Regions from separate parts of the Ornithinimicrobium cryptoxanthini genome, predicted to be linked through region 1. Evidence: riboswitches for the same ligand, from Rfam matches in the RefSeq annotation. Region 1 holds a riboswitch; each other region holds the start of a gene.

Region 1 (4,145 bases):
AAGAAGCCGGACACCAGGATCATCCAGTTCTGCCGGGCGATGACCCGGAACCCGCGTTCGATGACCGCCCGCGCGTTGCCCCCGTAGACCGCGCTCAGGCGTCCGCGCGCGCCGGTGCTCACGCCGGTGCTCACGCCGGTACTCACGGCAGGGCTCGAGGTCCTCATCTCATCGGTCACGTCAGCTCCCCAACCGCACCGTGTAGTTGCGGCGCGCCCACACGAGCCCGAGCGCCGTCAGGACGACCAGGAAGGCGATGTGCACCACGGTGAGCCACGCCGGCTCGACCGCGCCGTAGGTCACCTGGCGCGAGAGCTGGGTGCCGTGCCACACCGGGGAGACCCAGCCGATCCAGTGCAGGTAGCCAGGCATCGAGGACAGCGGGAAGAAGGTCCCGGCGAAGAGAAACATCGGCATGATGACGAACCGCTGCACGAAGGCGAACTGGTATCCCTCATCGGTGAGGCTCGCGGCATACGCCTGCAGGGGTGCGCCGAACGCGGCGGCGGTCAGCACTGCGATCGGGATGGTCAGCAGCGAGATCGCCCACCCGCGCGGGGCCGCCCCGAACGCCAGGAGCATCGCCCAGAAGATGCCCGCCTGGAGCGTGAACCGGATCATCACGCCCAGGAACTGGCCGACCGCGATCTGCGCCGGTGTCACCGGGGTCGCGGCCGGGCCGTAGTAGAGCCGGTCCCACTTGAAGCCCGCCATCACCGGATAGGTCAGCTCCCCACCGGTCGACATCACCACCGTCGAGATCAGCAACGCCGGTGCCACGAACACCAGGTAGGACACGCCGTCGACCGTGCCGACCCCGCTGTCCACAAGAGCGCCTAGCCCCAGGCCGAGCGCCACGAGATAGAGCAGCGGCTCCCCGACCATATAGACCAGGATCGAGACGAACCAGGCGCGGGCGGTGCGCAGCCAGTACTCCACGAAGTACCACCAGCCCCAGCGACGTGAGCGCGCGGCGAGGACCTCCGGTGCGGGGACCCGGCCGGAGGCAGCGAGCTGGCGCAGATCCTGGATGTTGTCAGTCAACGAGGGTCCGCCCCGTCAGGTGCAGGAAGACATCCTCGAGCGAGGACCGCCGCACCAGGGAGGTGATGGGTGACAGTCCTAGGCGGGTCACGTCCTCGAGCGCGGCCTCCCCGTCCTCGGCATAGATGAGGATGCGGTCTGGCAGGACCTCCAGGCGCGTGCCGACGCCCTGGAGCCGATCCACGACCTCGGCGTTGCGCCGCGCGCCGAAGCGGACCTCGAGCACCTCTCGTGTGGAGAACTCGCGGATCAGGGCCCGGGGGCTTCCCTCGGCCATGATCCGGCCGTGGTCCACGACGATGAGGCGGTCACAGAGCTGTTCGGCCTCATCCATGAAGTGGGTGGTCACCACGAGGGTGACACCGACCTCCTTGAGGCGGAACAGTCGGTCCCACAGGACATGTCGGGCCTGCGGGTCCAGGCCGGTGGTCGGCTCGTCGAGGAGCAGGACCCGCGGCTCGTTGATCAGCGAGCGGGCGATGGTGAGGCGGCGCTTCATGCCGCCGGACAGGGCCGTGACCTTGGCCCTGGCCTTCTCGGTGAGCTGCGCGAACTCGAGAAGCTCGTCCGCCTTGCTGCGCAGGTAGGAGTGCGAGAGTCCGAAGTAGCGGCCGTAGACGATCAGGTTGTCGCGCACCGACAGTTCCTCGTCGAGGTTGTCCTGCTGGGGCACGACACCCAGGTGGGCCCGCACCTCCGGGCCCTGCGCGTCCGGGTCGAGGCCGGCCACCAGCATCGACCCGCCGGTGCGGGTCAGCGTGCCGCCGATCATCCGCATCGTCGTCGACTTGCCCGCGCCGTTGGGGCCCAACAACCCGAACGACTCGCCGCTGGTGATGCTGAAGGAGATCCCGTCGACGGCTCTGGTCTGCCCGTAGACCTTGGTCAAGGCCTCCGCGACGATGATCGGTCCGGCCTCTGCGTCAGTCACGGTGGTCATCATGGTCTCCGGCACCGACAGTCACCAAACCAATGGCGGCACGACGCGGAGAGCGGACCCAGGGACCGTATGCCGAGGGGCGGGTGAGGATGTCGATGGACAGCCTCACCCGCCCCTCGGCGGTGCGTTCAGGTGATGCGGTGCGTTCAGGTGATGCGGTGCGTTCAGGTGATCAGGGCCGACCGGCCGCGAACAGGCCGGGCGAGTAGTGCATCCCGGTGACCTTGGAGCCGCTGAAGCCGCCGCTCCAGTCCCTCAGCGAGTGGATGACCTGACCATCGCCGAGATAGATGGCGACGTGATAGATGCCGCTCCCCTGGCTGTAGAAGAGCAGGTCACCGCGCTGGATGTTGTCCAGGGAGACCCGGGAGGTCGCGGAGTACTGCGCGGAACTGCCGTGCGGCAGGCTCACGCCGGCTGCGGCATAGGCGGCCTTGACGAAGCCCGAGCAGTCAAAACCCCCGCCGCTGGCCGAACCATAGATGTAGGGCAGTCCGAGGTGGTTGTAGGCCCAGCCGATCGCGGTCTCGGCACCTCCCGAGGGCGCGGGAGCCGGGGCGGGCGCCGGCTCTGGTGCTGGTGCGGGTGCTGGTGCTGGCGCGGGCTTGGGCGCCGGCTCAGGCGCCGCAGCGGGCGCGGTCGAGCGCGCCGTCGAACGGCTTGCCGTCGTCTCGGTGCGGTCCTGCGACGGCGCATCCGCAGCCGCCGTGCTCTCCTCGACCGCCGCGACGGGCTCGGGCTCCTCGACGACCGGCGTGACGCCGACAAAACCCAGCTCGCCCATCGGGGCGACGTCTGCGTCAGCCGGCGCGGCGACAGCCTGGACCGGTCGGTCGATGCGCTGGGTGAAGGTCTGGACGTTGCCGGGCAGGGCCAGGGCTGCGGCGGCGGGGCTCAGTGCGTCGGCAGCGACGCTCAGCGTGTCCGCCTCCGTCATGGGTGTGTCCGGGGCAGCACCGGCAACCTCGGCGCTCAGCACGGGCTCGAGGGCAGCCATGGCCGCCTGCAGGTGATCCTGTGGTTGGGTCGTGGCGACCAGGACCGAGGACGCCAGGATGCCACCCGAAGCGGCCACCGACAGGGTGGACGTCGTCGAGTAGCGGCCCTGGGCCAGGGCTGTCGCGATGCGGCTCGGCGCGCGGTGGCGCCCGCCTGCGGTCAGTCGGGTCACGGCATACCTCTCCAACGCCTGCGGAGTTAGCTGTCGGGCGCGGGCTGGAGATGCCCGGGTCAGACCTGGTGCCAGGTCCAACCTTGGCCCCAAGGGAGAGTCTCTCTCCCGGGGAACGTGGGTTCCCCGCTCTTGTCAGGGGGGTGCAGGGGTCCGAGGTGACGGTGACAAGATTCGGCGTCCGTTCCTCGCGGCCAGTCGTGCGACGGGCTCCAACGACGGTACCGGACCTGGCGACAATTGTCACAATCTGGTAACGGCGCGCCACGCTGCCGTGTCGGCTCAGAGTGGGCAGAGTCGGTCGGGGTGCCTGGCAGACTGTGCCGATGATGACCGCCCCGCGGCCCCCGGACGCCGCTGGGGTCCACGCACTGCAGAACCGCACGGTGGGCACCCTGATGAGCAGCCAGGTGCTCGGTGGCGTCGGGGTGGCCAGCGGCATCGCCGTCGCGGCGCTGATGGCCGCCGAGATCAGTGGCCGCGACGACCTCTCTGGGCTGGCCAACACCACACAGGTGCTCGGAGGCGCTCTGATCACCATCCCGATCGCCGCGCTGATGGCAGCCCGAGGTCGACGCGTCGGCCTGGTCGCCGCTTATCTGATCGGCACGGTCGGTGCCGCGCTGGCGATCACCGCAGCGGTCCTCGGCAACTTCCCCCTGCTGCTGCTCGGCACGGCTCTGTTCGGCGCCTCCTCGACGGCCAACAGCCAGGCTCGGTATGCCGCGGTCGACCTGGCACCACCCAGGCGGCGCGGACGGCACCTCAGTCTGGTGGTCTGGGCCACCACTGTCGGATCGGTGCTGGGGCCCAACATCCTGGGACCGGGCAAGGCGCTGGCGCAGTCCTTGGGCCTCCCGCCCCTGGCGGGCGCCTGGTTGTTCAGCGCCGCCGGCTTCCTGGTCGCGGCCGTCGTGCTCTCGGTGCTGCTGCGTCCGGACCCGCTCCTGACCGCGCGTGCTCTCGCCGACCACTCGGCAACCGGCCATC
Region 2 (4,145 bases), 1.2 Mb from region 1:
GTGGGGTGCACCGACGAGCACCGTGGGCCGGTCCGGTGCGGGCGCGGTGGACAGTTTCCAGCGGCTGAGCGACCAGAAGGCGCGAGCCGCAAGGCGTCGAATCATGGTCCTACGGTAGTGGCGGGGGGACCCGATGGTCACGAAAGGCCCCCGCCGAGGCGGGGGCCTTTGTGATGCGTGCTAGAACGTGTGGCTCAGACGCGACCGTAGCCGCTCACACCGCTGAAGACGGCGCGCAGCTGGGTCGGGATGCCCGGACGGCCCGAGTCATAGACCATGCCGTTGCCGGCGTAGATGCCGACGTGGTAGGCCGGGTAGCCCCAGAACACCAGGTCGCCGGGCTGCGGGTTGCTCACCGGGGTGGCATAGGACTGCTGGCCAGCCGCGCTGCGGGGGAGGTTGATCCCGACCTGCGCGAAGACGAAGGAGGTGTAGCCAGAGCAGTCGAAGCCGGTGCTCGGGCTGGTCCCGCCGTAGGAGTACATGATGCCGGTGTAGGCCGCCGCGACGCCCAGCACGCCACCGCTGTTGGACACCGGGGCCGGCGCCGGCGCCGGAGCGGCAGCCGCAGCAGGCGCCGGAGCGGCAGCGGGTGCCGGGGCGGCCGCGCGCTCGTTGGTGCGGCTGGCGCTGGACTCGGTCCGCTCCGAGGTCGTGCTGGAGGTGGACTGCGTCGCCTCCTCAGCGGGGGCGGCCGGAGCGGCCTCAACCACGGGCTCGGGCTCTTCGACGACCGGGGTCACGCCGGTGAAGCCGAGGTCGCCGAAGCTGGTCTCGACCTCCTTGGGTGCGGCGATCGCGACGGCCGGAAGGTCGGTGGGCTCGGCCATGACGGGCATGGCGGTCGCGAGCAGGTCAACTGCGCTCAGCGGCGACTGGTCGGCGCTGAGGAGTCCCTCGCTGGCAGCCTTGGCAGTCACGACGGCAGCGACCTCCTCGACGAAGCCCTGCGGGCTGGCCGCGCTGGCGGGCGCCACAGCGGCGGCCAGGAGGCCGCCAGAGGTCGCAACAACAGCGGTCGTCTTGGCCGAGCGGGTGATCGTGGTGCCGGCGGCGGTGAGCCGGCTGGGCGCGCGGTGGCGACCGGTGGGGCGAATGGTCACGGTGTACCTCTCCATGGCCTACGGGGTGAGCTGTCGGGCTCGGGCTGGAGTTGCCCGGAGGCGCTGGCGAGCCAGCATCTCTTAGCCCCAAGGGGCGGTGAAGCCCCAGTGTTGGGTCCCCCGCTCCTGCCAGCGGTAGTTCTCTGAGATCCCAACCGCAGTGACAGGACTCAGCTTCTGCGGCAGGAGCGCCTCCGGGGAGAGGCAGCGAGGTAAACAGTACACACAGGATCTAGCAATTGTCACAATTTGGTAAAGAGCCTGTGGACAACCTCGGTCGGCCGACGGAGGCCAATCGCCGATGACCTGCGGCAACGCCAGCGGGCTTTGCCAGACTCCCAGGGTTCTTGTGAGGGACTTCACAAGCGTCGCTGTGCAACCTCGGCGGGTCCCGGCACGTCTATCAACAGGCACTCGGAGGGCCGGATTCGAGCCCGGCTGCTAGACCGTCTCGACGAAGATGTGAGCGGCCACCGCGCGAGGCAGGGAGACCGCTGCGTCACCCTCCCCGGCCCCGACGACCACGACCCGCTCCCCCTCGACCCGGGCCGAGACGGTCTGTCCGGGTGCCACGCCCGCCTCACCCAGCAGCGCGAGCACCTCAGGCTCCACCTGAGCCGGCTCCCCGATGCGGACCACCACCAGCTCCAGCTCCTGGGCACCCACCAGGGCGTCGACCATGTGCTCACCGGCTGCTCGACCGGTGGTGCCGAACGACGGGTCCAGCTCGGCCAGGCCCGGGATCGGGTTGCCGTATGGCGAGACGCGGGGGTCGTCGATGATCGCCAGGATGCGCTGCTCGACCTGGTCACTCATGACGTGCTCCCAGCGGCAAGCCTCCTCATGGACGTGCGGCAGGTCAAGGCCGATCACGTCCACCAGGAGCCGCTCGGCCAGGCGGTGCTTGCGCATGACACGCACCGCCGTGCGCCGACCATGCGCGGTGAACTCCAGGGTCCGGTCGTCGTGCAGGACTACGAGCCCGTCGCGCTCCATCCGGGCCACCGTCTGCGAGACGGTCGGGCCGGAGTGGTCCAGCCGCTCGGCGATGCGGGCCCGCAGGGCCACCACCCCGTCCTCCTCCAGCTCGAGGATGGACTTCAGATACATCTCGGTGGTGTCGATCAGATCGCTCATGGGGGGCCTCCGTCGCGGCTCAAGGTCTCACCTGATCCTACTGAGGCGCCTCATCCCGGCTCGCCCAGCGTCTTCCCAGGGTCCAGCACCTACCATGGGTCGGGAACTCGACGACTTCCCAGGAGAACCATGGCCCGGCCTGACCAGACCAAACCCAAGAACACGTCCCAGCGCGGCAAGAAGGCCCAGGGCAACAAGGGCAACGCCAACGACCGGCAGGCCCGGGTAGCCCAGATCCAGAAGCAGGCCAAGTCGAGCGAACGCCGCAGCCTCTCGGCGATCTGGATCGGGCTCGGCCTCGTGCTCGTGCTCATCGTCGGCATGGTCACTTGGGCGGTCATCGACCAGAACAACAACCGCCCGGGCATGGGCGCGGTCGTGACCTATGACGAGCTGGACGACCCATCCGACGACCTGGGTCGCAACCACGTCGAGACCAGGGTGGAGTACCAGCAGAATCCCCCCGTCGGCGGCGACCACAACAAGGCCTGGCTCAACTGCGGCATCTATGAGGAGCCGGTGCCCAACCACCACGCCGTCCACTCGTTGGAGCACGGTGCCATCTGGCTGACCTACCAGCCGGGCGTCTCCGAGGGCGACCTGTCCGAGCTGCGTGACCTGGCTTCGCAGCCCTTCGTGATCCTGTCCCCGAACGAAGGTCAGGAGCACCCCGTCATGGCGACGGCATGGGGCCGTCAGCTGGGCGTGGAGTCCGGTGACGACACGCGGCTCGTGCAGTTCATCCGCGACTGGCGGCAGGGCCCGCAGACGCCGGAGCCGGGTGCCGTCTGCACCGGCGGCACCAGCGTCGACCTGGTCGGGGGCTGACGTGACAAGCCGCCCCACCGACACCACACCCAGCGACACCAGCGGTGAGGCCACCCGCAGCGTCACGCTCATCGCGGGCACCGCGATCCTGGCCCTGCTCGTGGGCACGCTCCTGGGGTGGCTCGTCTTTGCCGACTCCACCCCGGGGGACGACAGCGTCGAGGCGGGCTTCGCCCGCGACATGACCGAGCACCACGCCCAGGCGGTCGAGATGTCGCTGCAGGTGATCCACACCACCGACGACCAGGACATCCGCACCCTGGCCACGGACATCGCGTCCACCCAGGGCAACCAGATGGGCCAGATGGAGGGCTGGATCCGCACCTGGGACCTGCCGATGGCCGCGAGCGGCGAGCGCATGGCCTGGATGGCTGACGTCGAGGGCTATGACGACCACTCCATGGCCGAGCACCACGCGACGGGGGCCATGATGCCCGGCATGGCGACCCCGGCCCAGATGGAGGAGCTGCGCTCGCTGGAGGGCGAGGCGGCAGACATCCTCTATCTGCAGCTGATGACCACACACCACATCGCTGGCATCGACATGGCCCAGGCCGCGCTCGATGCCGGCGTGGAGGATGAGGTCCAACGGCTGTCCGCAGCCATGGTCAACGGCCAGGAGGCCGAGATCGCGCTGATGACCGACATGCTGCACGCCCGTGATGCACAGACCCTCGAGGAGTCAGGCGAGGACGCCGACCACTGACGCGTATGCCGTGGGGCCCGGGGGCTGCTCAGCTCACGGCTGCAGTCGGCTGAGTGACCACGACGAGGCGTCGTCCAGGTCGCCGTCGCCCGTGCGGGTGAAGACCAGCCGGTCATGCAGCCGGTTGATCCGCCCACCCCAGAGCTCCACCCGGTGCGGGCGCAGCCGGACCCCGCCCCACTGCTCCGGCACCGGGACGTCATCTGGGCGCCCTCGGTCCGGGAAGCGGACGGCATACTCCCGGTAGGCCGCCTCGAGCTGGGCCCGGCCGGCCACCGGCTGTGACTGGTGCGAGGCCCACGCGCTGATCCGCGCCCCCCACGGCCGGGCGCTGAAGTAGTCCTCCACCTCCGCGCGGCCCAGCAGCTCGG
Region 3 (4,145 bases), 110 kb from region 1:
GCGAGACGGCTGCCGCGCTCCTCGAGGCTGTGGAGGAGCGTGTTGCTGCACTGGAGGGAGATCGACCCACGATCTACATGGCCGGTGAGAGCCTCGGCTCCTCCGGCGGCTCGCAGGCCTTTGACTCCCTGGAGGACAGCCGAGAGCGTGTCGCGGGAGCAGTCTGGGTGGGATCTCCCGAGACCATGCACCTGCGCCGGGAGGCCGAGCGCACCCGCGCGCCAGGGTCGCTGCAGATCAGACCGATCGTCGGCGACGGCAAGACCTTCCTGTTTGCCAACCGCCAGAGCGACATGGAGGGAGCCACAGCACACTCGGTCTTCCTCCAACAGGCGGACGACCCCATCGTCTGGTGGGACTGGGACCTGCTCGTCACCGAGCCAGACTGGCTGGAAGAGCCACTCGACGCCGCGGTGAACCCGGCGATGGACTGGACCCCGGTGGCCACGTTCCTGCAGGTCGCGGTCGACATGGCAGTCGGCAACGACTTCGACCAGGACCACGGACATCTTTACGGGACGCAACCGTTGAGTGCGTGGTATGCCGTGGTGCAACCGGAGGGGTGGGACGCCGAGCGGCTGGAGTCGCTGCGCCAACGACTAGAAGAGGTGGAGCGCTGACCGATGCCCGAGGACCTGGTCGTGTCCGTGGCGTCGGGCCAGTCAGTCGGATCGAGGCTTCGGTGGCGAGGCTCGCCGGAGCCAGCCGCCGCCGTAGAGTGCCCACAGGACGAGAAGTGGCTGGAGGAAGAGCCGCGCCAGCGCACGGCATACTCGGCCAGTTCCATCCGGTGAGGAGCCTCAGCGGTGCTTTGGTCCAAGAAGGAGTCCTCATCCTCAGGGGTAGGCTGAGGACGAACCGGGCATCGGGCTGGCCCGGTTGTCGACGGTGAGCGAACCACCGTGGGCGTGGGCGATCTGTCAGGCGATGGCCAGCCCGAGCGGACGAAGCGTCCGCATACAGGCTCGCAGTCAGCGATAGGACTGCCACGGCCGTCACCCTGCACCTCGAGGTGGGCCGAAATACCGCTCGAGGACAGGGTCACCGTGACCATGCTGTTTCGAGTTTCAGGCGCGACCAGCTGCCATCAGCCCGGAGGCGTAGTTGATGCCGCTGATCTTGGAACCGTCCCAGCTGGACCAGTCGCGGAGGGAGTGGATGACCTGCCCGCCCCCGAGGTAGATGGCTACGTGGAAGATGCCAGAGGGGGAGCCGTTGCTGCTGTAGAAGAGCAGGTCGCCTCGTTGGATCTCGGAAAGGGAGACCCGGCTCGTGGCGTGGTACTGGGCTTCGCTCCCGTGCGGGATGCTGATGCCGGCGGCACGGAAGGCCGCTGTGGTGAAGCCGGAGCAGTCGTAGGCACCGCCGCTGTTCGATCCCCAGCTGTAGGGAAGTCCCAGGTTGGCCTGTGCCCAGGCGATGGCTGCCTCGGCGCCTTGGCCACCGACGGGGGCCACGGGTGCAACCGGCTCGGCCGGCGCCTCCTGCCGGGACTCCGACCGGCTGCCCGCGCTGTCTTCCTCGCGGGTCTGCGCGGCGGAGACCCCCGCGTCACTGAGATTCTCGGAAGCCGGCGCGGTGCTCTCGTTCGCCACCTCCACCGGCTCCGGCTCCGGCTCCGGCTCCGGTGCCGGCTCCGGTGCCGGGGTCACGCCGGTAAAGCCAAGTTCGCCAAAGTGGCTGTGCTGCTCAACGTCATCCGGGGCTGGTGCCGGGAGCGCTTGCACAGGAACGTCTCTGGCCGGCTCGGCGGTCACACGGAGCGAGGCAGCAGAGCTGGGAGTGGAGCTCTGATCGATCACCATCGGGCGCTGAATGCCTTCCGGAGCCGGGAGCGGGTCAGTGCCGATGACACCGAAGGCTGTCGCTGGGGGCGCGGGCACGGAGGTCGCGGCCCCAAGGGCGGCCACGAGCAGGCCGGAGGCCGCCACGGTGGCGGTTCCGGTCACGGGACGGGGCAGGTTGAGTGGGGCGCGGTGGCGCCCGGGTATGCGTCGCTTCACGGGTTTACCTCTCCTGCGCCTGCGGGGTTAGCTGTCGGGCTCGGGCTGGAGTTGCCCGGGAAACGGCCCAGTGTTCGTGAGCCGAACCTTCGCCCCGGAGGAACGCAAGGCGTTCCACTTCATGGGTCCCCCGCTCTTGTCATGCGGACTTCTCGTGTGACCCGCAGCGCTGACAAGACTCGGCGAACGCCCGGGACCCACCAGGGGCAGGTAGGTAACAAAACGATAACGGCCAGGACTCAGTGGAACGCCCTCAGGACCCGAATCATGGTCGTTCTTCATGGAACCTTCATGAAAGCCGGGCAGTGCGTAGGGCACACCGCTGCAGACGGGGGTCTACAGGGCCGGGAGCCACCAGGCGACGGTTGTCCCACGCCCTGGGCCGGGGCTGGTGACCGAGAGATCTCCCCCGTGGGCCTTGACGATGCCGCGGGCAATCGTCAAGCCAACCCCGGAGCCACCGCGCTGTCGGTCGCGGGCGGTGTCGACGCGGTAGAACCGTTCGAGCACGTGCTCCAGAGCGTCGGCGGGGATGCCTTCGCCGGTGTCGGCGAGCGTCACCACGACCCGCTCCCCGGTGGACTGTGCCGAAATGGTGACCGCACCCCCCTCAGGGGTGTGACGCAGCGCGTTGTCCAGCAGGTTCGTCATCACCTGGCCCAACCGATCGGGGTCCGCGCCGACCGTTGGCAGATCCTCCTCAACTTTTTTCGCGAGGCGGACCCCCTTAGCCGCGTAGACCGCCTCGTGTGCAGTGATGGCCTGCTCGATCAGTCGTCCGATGTGCACCGGTTCATGAACCAGGGCCAGATGGTGTTCCTCGATGCGCGAGACGGTGCTGATGTCTTCGGCCAACCGTGCGAGCCGCTGAGTCTGCCCGCGCAGCATCCCCACGGTCGGCGGGTCCAGTTGGGTCACGCCGTCCTCGGTGCCCTCAAGGTAGGCATCCAGGGTGGCGATGGGGGTGCGCATCTCGTGAGCGAGGTCTCCCAGCATCTGCTGGCGCGTGGTCTCGGTGTCCGCGAGCCGGCCTGCCATCTGGTTGAACGAGTCGGCCAGGACCTTAAACTCCGGTCCCAAGGCTGGGGTTTGGACTCTAGCCTCGTAGTCACCTGCTGCGATAGTTGACGCCGCTTCTGCTACCCCTCGCACCAGCCGCGCCACCCGCCTGGTGAGGTAGTAACTCGCGGCCAGCGCGACCACCAGGGCCGCGGCCAGGGCCACCACCAGGGCGAACGTGATTGCAGAACGAAACGCCTCCTCGACGTGGATAGCCTCCACGTCAGGGTTCTCGTGGCCGGCCGCCACCATGTGCTCGCGGAACAGCGCCAGGCCCACGATCTCTGTGACCACCAAAATCGTCGCGAGTCCGACCAGGACGACCAGACCCTGCGCTATGAGAAGGCGGGTCACCAGCCCAGTTGTCCGCAGGCGTTCCCGAAAGCTGACGGAAGCACCTTGCATTAGAGGTCCCCTTCCGGCGAGGAGGTGACCTGTCCGACGTTCAACCGATAGCCCACCCCTCGCACCGTATGGATGAAGCGCGGGCCGCTGGCAGGATCCCCCAGTTTGCGCCGCAGGTGGGCAACGTGGACGTCGACCAGTTGCTCATCACCGACCCACGTCTCTCCCCAGACACCGTCGATGATCTGGCGGCGAGTCATCGCCTGGCCTGCCCGTGCGGCCAAGGCCTGCAAGACGTCGAACTCGGTGCGGGTCAGCACGGCACGATCGCCATCCAGATGGACCTCCCTGGCCGAGACGTCAATGCTCAGCGGACCAAAGACGTACAGCTGGGCACCTGCCGGTGGCTCCTTCGCCACCTGCTGTCGCGGCCGTCGCAGCATCACCTGGACCCGTGCCACGAGTTCGCGGGGACTGAACGGCTTCGTCATGTAGTCATCGGCGCCAGCACGCAACCCCGCCAACGTGTCCGGCTCCTCGGCTCGTGCGGTGAGCATGACGATGTAACAGTCCGAGAACTCGCGTAACCCGCGGCAGACGTCCAGGCCATCAAGTCCGGGTAGTCCCAGGTCGAGGATGACGACGTCGGGGTCCAGTCGGCGCGAACACTGCAGGGCGGCCGGTCCGTCATGGACGACCGTGACGTCGTAGCCGTCCCGCAGTAGGTACCGGGCTACG
Region 4 (4,145 bases), 1.0 Mb from region 1:
GAGGCCTTGACCGACGCCTGCGACAGCCGCGCGCCCCGGCCGATGACATATCCGAGCGCGAGCGCCAGGGCGTCGTGGGCGAAGACCGCCACGACGACCAGCCCGATGTAGGCCGTGAAGATCGCCCAGTTCGAGGCGATGCCGACACCGATGATCCCGGCCAGCCCGAGGAAGGCGACCGGACCGACCACCCTGCGGGCCCGTGCCGCAAACCCTGGGAACCGGTGGGCGATGAAGATGCCGACGACGAACGGCAGGCCGATGACGAGCAGGATCTCCAGGAGCATGTCGAACGGGTTGAGCGAGATGTCGCGCAACAGGTCACGGCCGGAGGGGTGCAGCGACCCCCAGAAGGCCAGGTTCACCGGCATCAGGAAGATCGACAGCACATTGCCGACGGCCGTCATCGACACCGACAGGGCCACGTCGCCGCCCGCCCGGTGGGTCAGGATGTTGGAGACATTGCCCGGTGGGCAGCACGCCACGAGGATCAGGCCCAGGGCGATGGAGCCGCGCAGGTCCAGCGCGAGCGTCAGCGCAAAGGTGATGGCCGGCAGCAGGAGGAACTGGGCGACGACGACCACGATGATGGCCCACGGGTGGCGCACCGCCCGGGCGAAGTCGGAGACCCGGGTGTCCAGTGCCACGCCGAGCAGGATGAGCGCCAGCACGATCCGCAGGGTGGTGATCGACCCCTCGTCGAAGGCGATCCGGATCGCGTCAACATCGGTCACGGCGTCACTCCCAGCTCGGCGGTCTGCGCGCGGACCGCGCGGCGGTAGGCATCCTTGTTGACGTAGTAGGCCATCCGCTCCACACCCAGGTAGTCGTAGCCTCCGGTCAGGTCTGGCCAGCTCGAGCGGTCCGACGCCCGGGCCCGCATCGTGGCGGCCCGCTCCGGGGCGCTGCGTTGTGCCGCCAGATAGGCGGCGACCAGCTCGGCCTGCTCGTAACGGCCCTGCCAGCCGATGCCCGCGGCCTCCACCATGCCGACCACGAAGAGGTTGTCCACCGCCGGGCTGGCGACCTGCAGATAGAGCGAGGGTGCCCCGGAGCCCTCCGGCCAGGAGAGCAGCGAGCGCTCCACGAACGGGTAGTGCAGGCGGTAGCCGGTGGCGAGGACCACCACGTCATAGGCCTGCCGGGACCCGTCGCGGAAGACGACGCCGTCACCGTCGAGACGCTCCAGGTCGGGGCGGACCGTGACGTCCCCGTGTCCCGCGTGGTGCAGGATCAGGCTGTTGACAACCGGGTGCGACTCATAGAGCTTGTGGTCGGGCTCGGGGAAGCCGAAGCGGGTCGGGTCGCCGGTGAACATCCGCAGCAGCCGGGTGTCGACGGCCTGCTTGATCCGCGCCGGCAGCGGACGGCCCCCGTTGAGCGTGTCGGCGGGGCGACCGAAGACGTATTTGGGGACGAAGTGATAGCCGCGGCGCATGCTGATGTCGACGCTGGCGGCGTGGTGGACCGCGTCGACGGCGATGTCGCACCCCGAGTTGCCGCCACCGACGACGAGGACCCGCTTGCCGGCGAAGACCTCGCCGTGCTTGTAGGCCGCGGTGTGGAACAGCTCGCCGTCGAAGTGGCCGGGCAGGTCGGGCACGTTCGGCTCGGACAGCGTGCCGTTGGCGATGATCACCCCGGCGTGGGTCTGCTCCTGGGGTATGCCGCCAGGCCCGGTGCTGCGGACCACCCACCGATCGCCGTCGGGCACGACCTCGGCGACCTCGGTCCCGAAGCGGTAGCCCGCGCGCAGGTCGAACCGGTCGGCGAAGGAGGCGAAGTAGTCCAGCAGGTGCCGGTGCGAGGGGTAGTCGGGCGTGCCCGCCGGCATGGGGTGCTCGGTGAACTCGGTCGTCGTCCGGCTCGAGATGAGATGGGCAGAGGCATACACCGTGCTGCGAGGGGCCTCGATGTCCCACAGCCCGCCGACACCGTCGGCCAGCTCGTAGCCGGTCCACGGCAGGCCGAACCGCTGCAGGTTGCGGGCCGCGGCCAGCCCGGAGGGGCCCGCGCCGATCACCGCATAGGTGGACGTGTCCGTCATCTCTCTCCTCGAGACTGGCCCGTGGAGCCCCCGACAGGAGTCGAACCCGCGACCGTCCGCTTACAAGGCGGATGCTCTACCAACTGAGCTACAGGGGCGTGCCGCTGCAGAGCAGCGACGCAGGAGCCGACCACCGCGGCCGGCAACGACGACGATGCTACCTGCCTGTCGGCATACCCACCGCCTTGGCTGGAGCTGGAGCTGCCCGGCGACTCAGCCGATGACGTTGGCGTTCAGGTGCTTCTGCAGGGCGAGGACCGTGCGGTAGTTCATGAAGGTCGAACCGTCGCGGGAGATGCCGAGGTAGTCCTGCAGCGCCGCCTGCGAGTTCGGGCCCCAGATGCCGTCGGGATAAGTGCCGACCTTGGTCTGCAGCGCCCTGGTCGTGATCGGCCCGAAGATGCCGTCCTGGGTGGTGCCGACCCAGCGCTGGATCGCCTTGGTGGTCAGCGGGCCGCGGATCCCGTCGCGCACCAGCGGTGCCATCACCTGCGCGCTGGCGCTGCGCGAGGGAGCGGTGGTCTCACGCGGCGGGGCCGGGGCGGTGGTGCTGGCGCCACCGTTGTCGCGGGTCAGCCCGGCGCGCACAGAGCAGACCGGCCACGCGCCGGGGCCCTGCACTGCCAGCACCTTCTGCGCGACGGCGATCTGCTGGGCCTTGGACGCCTGGTGGGCATAGCTGGCGTACTGCTGGCCGCCGAAACCGACCCAGGTGGGGTGATAGAACTGCAGCCCGCCATAGAAGCCGTTGCCGGTGTTGATGGACCAGTTGCCGCTGGACTCGCACATCGCGACCCGGTCCCAGACCGAGTCGGCGCTCGCGGCAGGCGCGGTCAGGCCGATGCCTGCGGCGGCCGCAGCAGCGGCCACCGTGAAGCCGCCCGCGCGGCGCGCGATCGGGGCGCACGCGAGGGGCGTGCGCGGCTTGCGGTGCTTGGCAGGTGCCATGGACAGATCTACCTTCCTGACGTGTGCCTGCGGGGTTAGCTGTCGGGTTCGGGCTGTCAGGTGCCCGGCCGCCGTGGCGGCTTCACCCCAAGACGTCGGGGGACGTCGATCTGGGTTCCCCGCCCTCGTCACGCGCCCGGACCGTCCGGAGAGGGTCCCCTGGTGACGAGGTGAGGCACTGAGGGGGACACACGCGTCGCGTGCTGCTGGCATGCACTTGTGGGTCCGGGTGGACCGGGTGACAGGCTACCGAGATCGGCAGATCGTGGCTAGGCCTGCTGTGGACAGACCCCGTCGTCGCACGTCAGGGGCGCAGCGTCAGGGGCGCAGCGTCAGGGGCGCAGCGTCAGGGGCGCAGCGTCTGCGGGATGAGATCGCTGAAGGGCGCGTCGGTCCAGGTGGTCGGCCACCAGGAGACCTCGCCGCCGTCGAGCACCATCCACGCCAGCAGCGCGACACCACCGACGAGCAGCAACGTCGCCACGATCTGCGAGGCGATCTGAGAGGGCAGCACGGCGCGCACCAGCGTGCGCGAGCCGCGACGAAGCGCCAGTCCGCCGGGCCCCCACCACGCCATCAGGGTGCCCAGCGCCGTGCCGACCGCGACCGGCACCGGGTGCTCGACCCCGAGCGAGGCCACTCCCATGGCCGTGAGTCCGCCGGCGGTGATGACCGTCGCGGCGAGCGCGAAGGCGATCGGGAGCAGCATCGCCAGGCCGGTCGACAGCACCGCCACGAAGAGGTGCCACGGGCTGGCGATCACCGCCAGCGGCACGTCGGAGCGCCGGCGCCCCGCCTCGTGCCGGCGCAGCACCAGGGACGTCACCGAGTGGTCGACGGTGCGCGCCAGCACCGACCAGATCGCCAGCAGGCCCCACGCCAGCAGAGGCACCAAAGCCGCGAGACCCACGACCGCGACCAGTGCCGTGGCGAGCGTGCCGCTGCGCATCGGACGGCCGATGCGAGGGTCCGGCCGGCGCATCGGCTGACCGAAGCGGTCCGGGGTGTCGTATGGCGACGGGTTGGCGTATGGATCCTGTCCCGGGCCGCCGTAGGGAGCCTGCGGGGCGCCGTAGGGCGCCGGCCCGGATGCGGCATCAGGAGACAGGGCAGGAGCCGTGAGCGGAACCTGCTGGGGGGCCACGCGAGT

Evidence for each region. Region 1 has a riboswitch for cyclic di-AMP ahead of NF557_RS07645 (C40 family peptidase). Riboswitches for the same ligand answer to the same signal wherever they lie in the genome.
Region 2: it holds a riboswitch for cyclic di-AMP, as region 1 does, so the genes downstream of both, NF557_RS02325 (C40 family peptidase) here and NF557_RS07645 (C40 family peptidase) in region 1, are expected to answer to the same signal.
Region 3: it holds a riboswitch for cyclic di-AMP, as region 1 does, so the genes downstream of both, NF557_RS08130 (C40 family peptidase) here and NF557_RS07645 (C40 family peptidase) in region 1, are expected to answer to the same signal.
Region 4: it holds a riboswitch for cyclic di-AMP, as region 1 does, so the genes downstream of both, NF557_RS17510 (transglycosylase family protein) here and NF557_RS07645 (C40 family peptidase) in region 1, are expected to answer to the same signal.

What each region holds. Positions count from the first base shown of each region.
Region 1 is NZ_CP099490.1:1,659,250-1,663,394, reverse strand. Features, by position in the region: gene NF557_RS07660 (ABC transporter permease) at 1-134, opposite strand, end outside; gene NF557_RS07655 (ABC transporter permease) at 181-1,044, opposite strand; gene NF557_RS07650 (ABC transporter ATP-binding protein) at 1,037-1,975, opposite strand; gene NF557_RS07645 (C40 family peptidase) at 2,157-3,155, opposite strand; cyclic di-AMP (ydaO/yuaA leader) riboswitch at 3,156-3,345, opposite strand; gene NF557_RS07640 (MFS transporter) at 3,482-4,145, shown strand, end outside.
Region 2 is NZ_CP099490.1:493,144-497,288, reverse strand. Features, by position in the region: gene NF557_RS02330 (1-acyl-sn-glycerol-3-phosphate acyltransferase) at 1-105, opposite strand, end outside; gene NF557_RS02325 (C40 family peptidase) at 195-1,103, opposite strand; cyclic di-AMP (ydaO/yuaA leader) riboswitch at 1,106-1,252, opposite strand; gene NF557_RS02320 (metal-dependent transcriptional regulator) at 1,545-2,240, opposite strand; gene NF557_RS02315 (thioredoxin-like domain-containing protein) at 2,370-3,068, shown strand; gene NF557_RS02310 (DUF305 domain-containing protein) at 3,070-3,774, shown strand; gene pdxH (pyridoxamine 5'-phosphate oxidase) at 3,808-4,145, opposite strand, start outside.
Region 3 is NZ_CP099490.1:1,771,075-1,775,219, reverse strand. Features, by position in the region: gene NF557_RS08135 (alpha/beta-hydrolase family protein) at 1-620, shown strand, start outside; gene NF557_RS08130 (C40 family peptidase) at 1,068-1,652, opposite strand; cyclic di-AMP (ydaO/yuaA leader) riboswitch at 2,005-2,182, opposite strand; gene NF557_RS08125 (sensor histidine kinase) at 2,340-3,416, opposite strand; gene NF557_RS08120 (response regulator transcription factor) at 3,467-4,145, opposite strand, start outside.
Region 4 is NZ_CP099490.1:617,073-621,217, reverse strand. Features, by position in the region: gene NF557_RS02895 (bile acid:sodium symporter family protein) at 1-734, opposite strand, end outside; gene NF557_RS02890 (flavin-containing monooxygenase) at 731-2,047, opposite strand; tRNA gene NF557_RS02885 (tRNA-Thr) at 2,070-2,145, opposite strand; gene NF557_RS17510 (transglycosylase family protein) at 2,261-2,995, opposite strand; cyclic di-AMP (ydaO/yuaA leader) riboswitch at 3,003-3,147, opposite strand; gene NF557_RS02875 (serine/threonine protein kinase) at 3,342-4,145, opposite strand, start outside.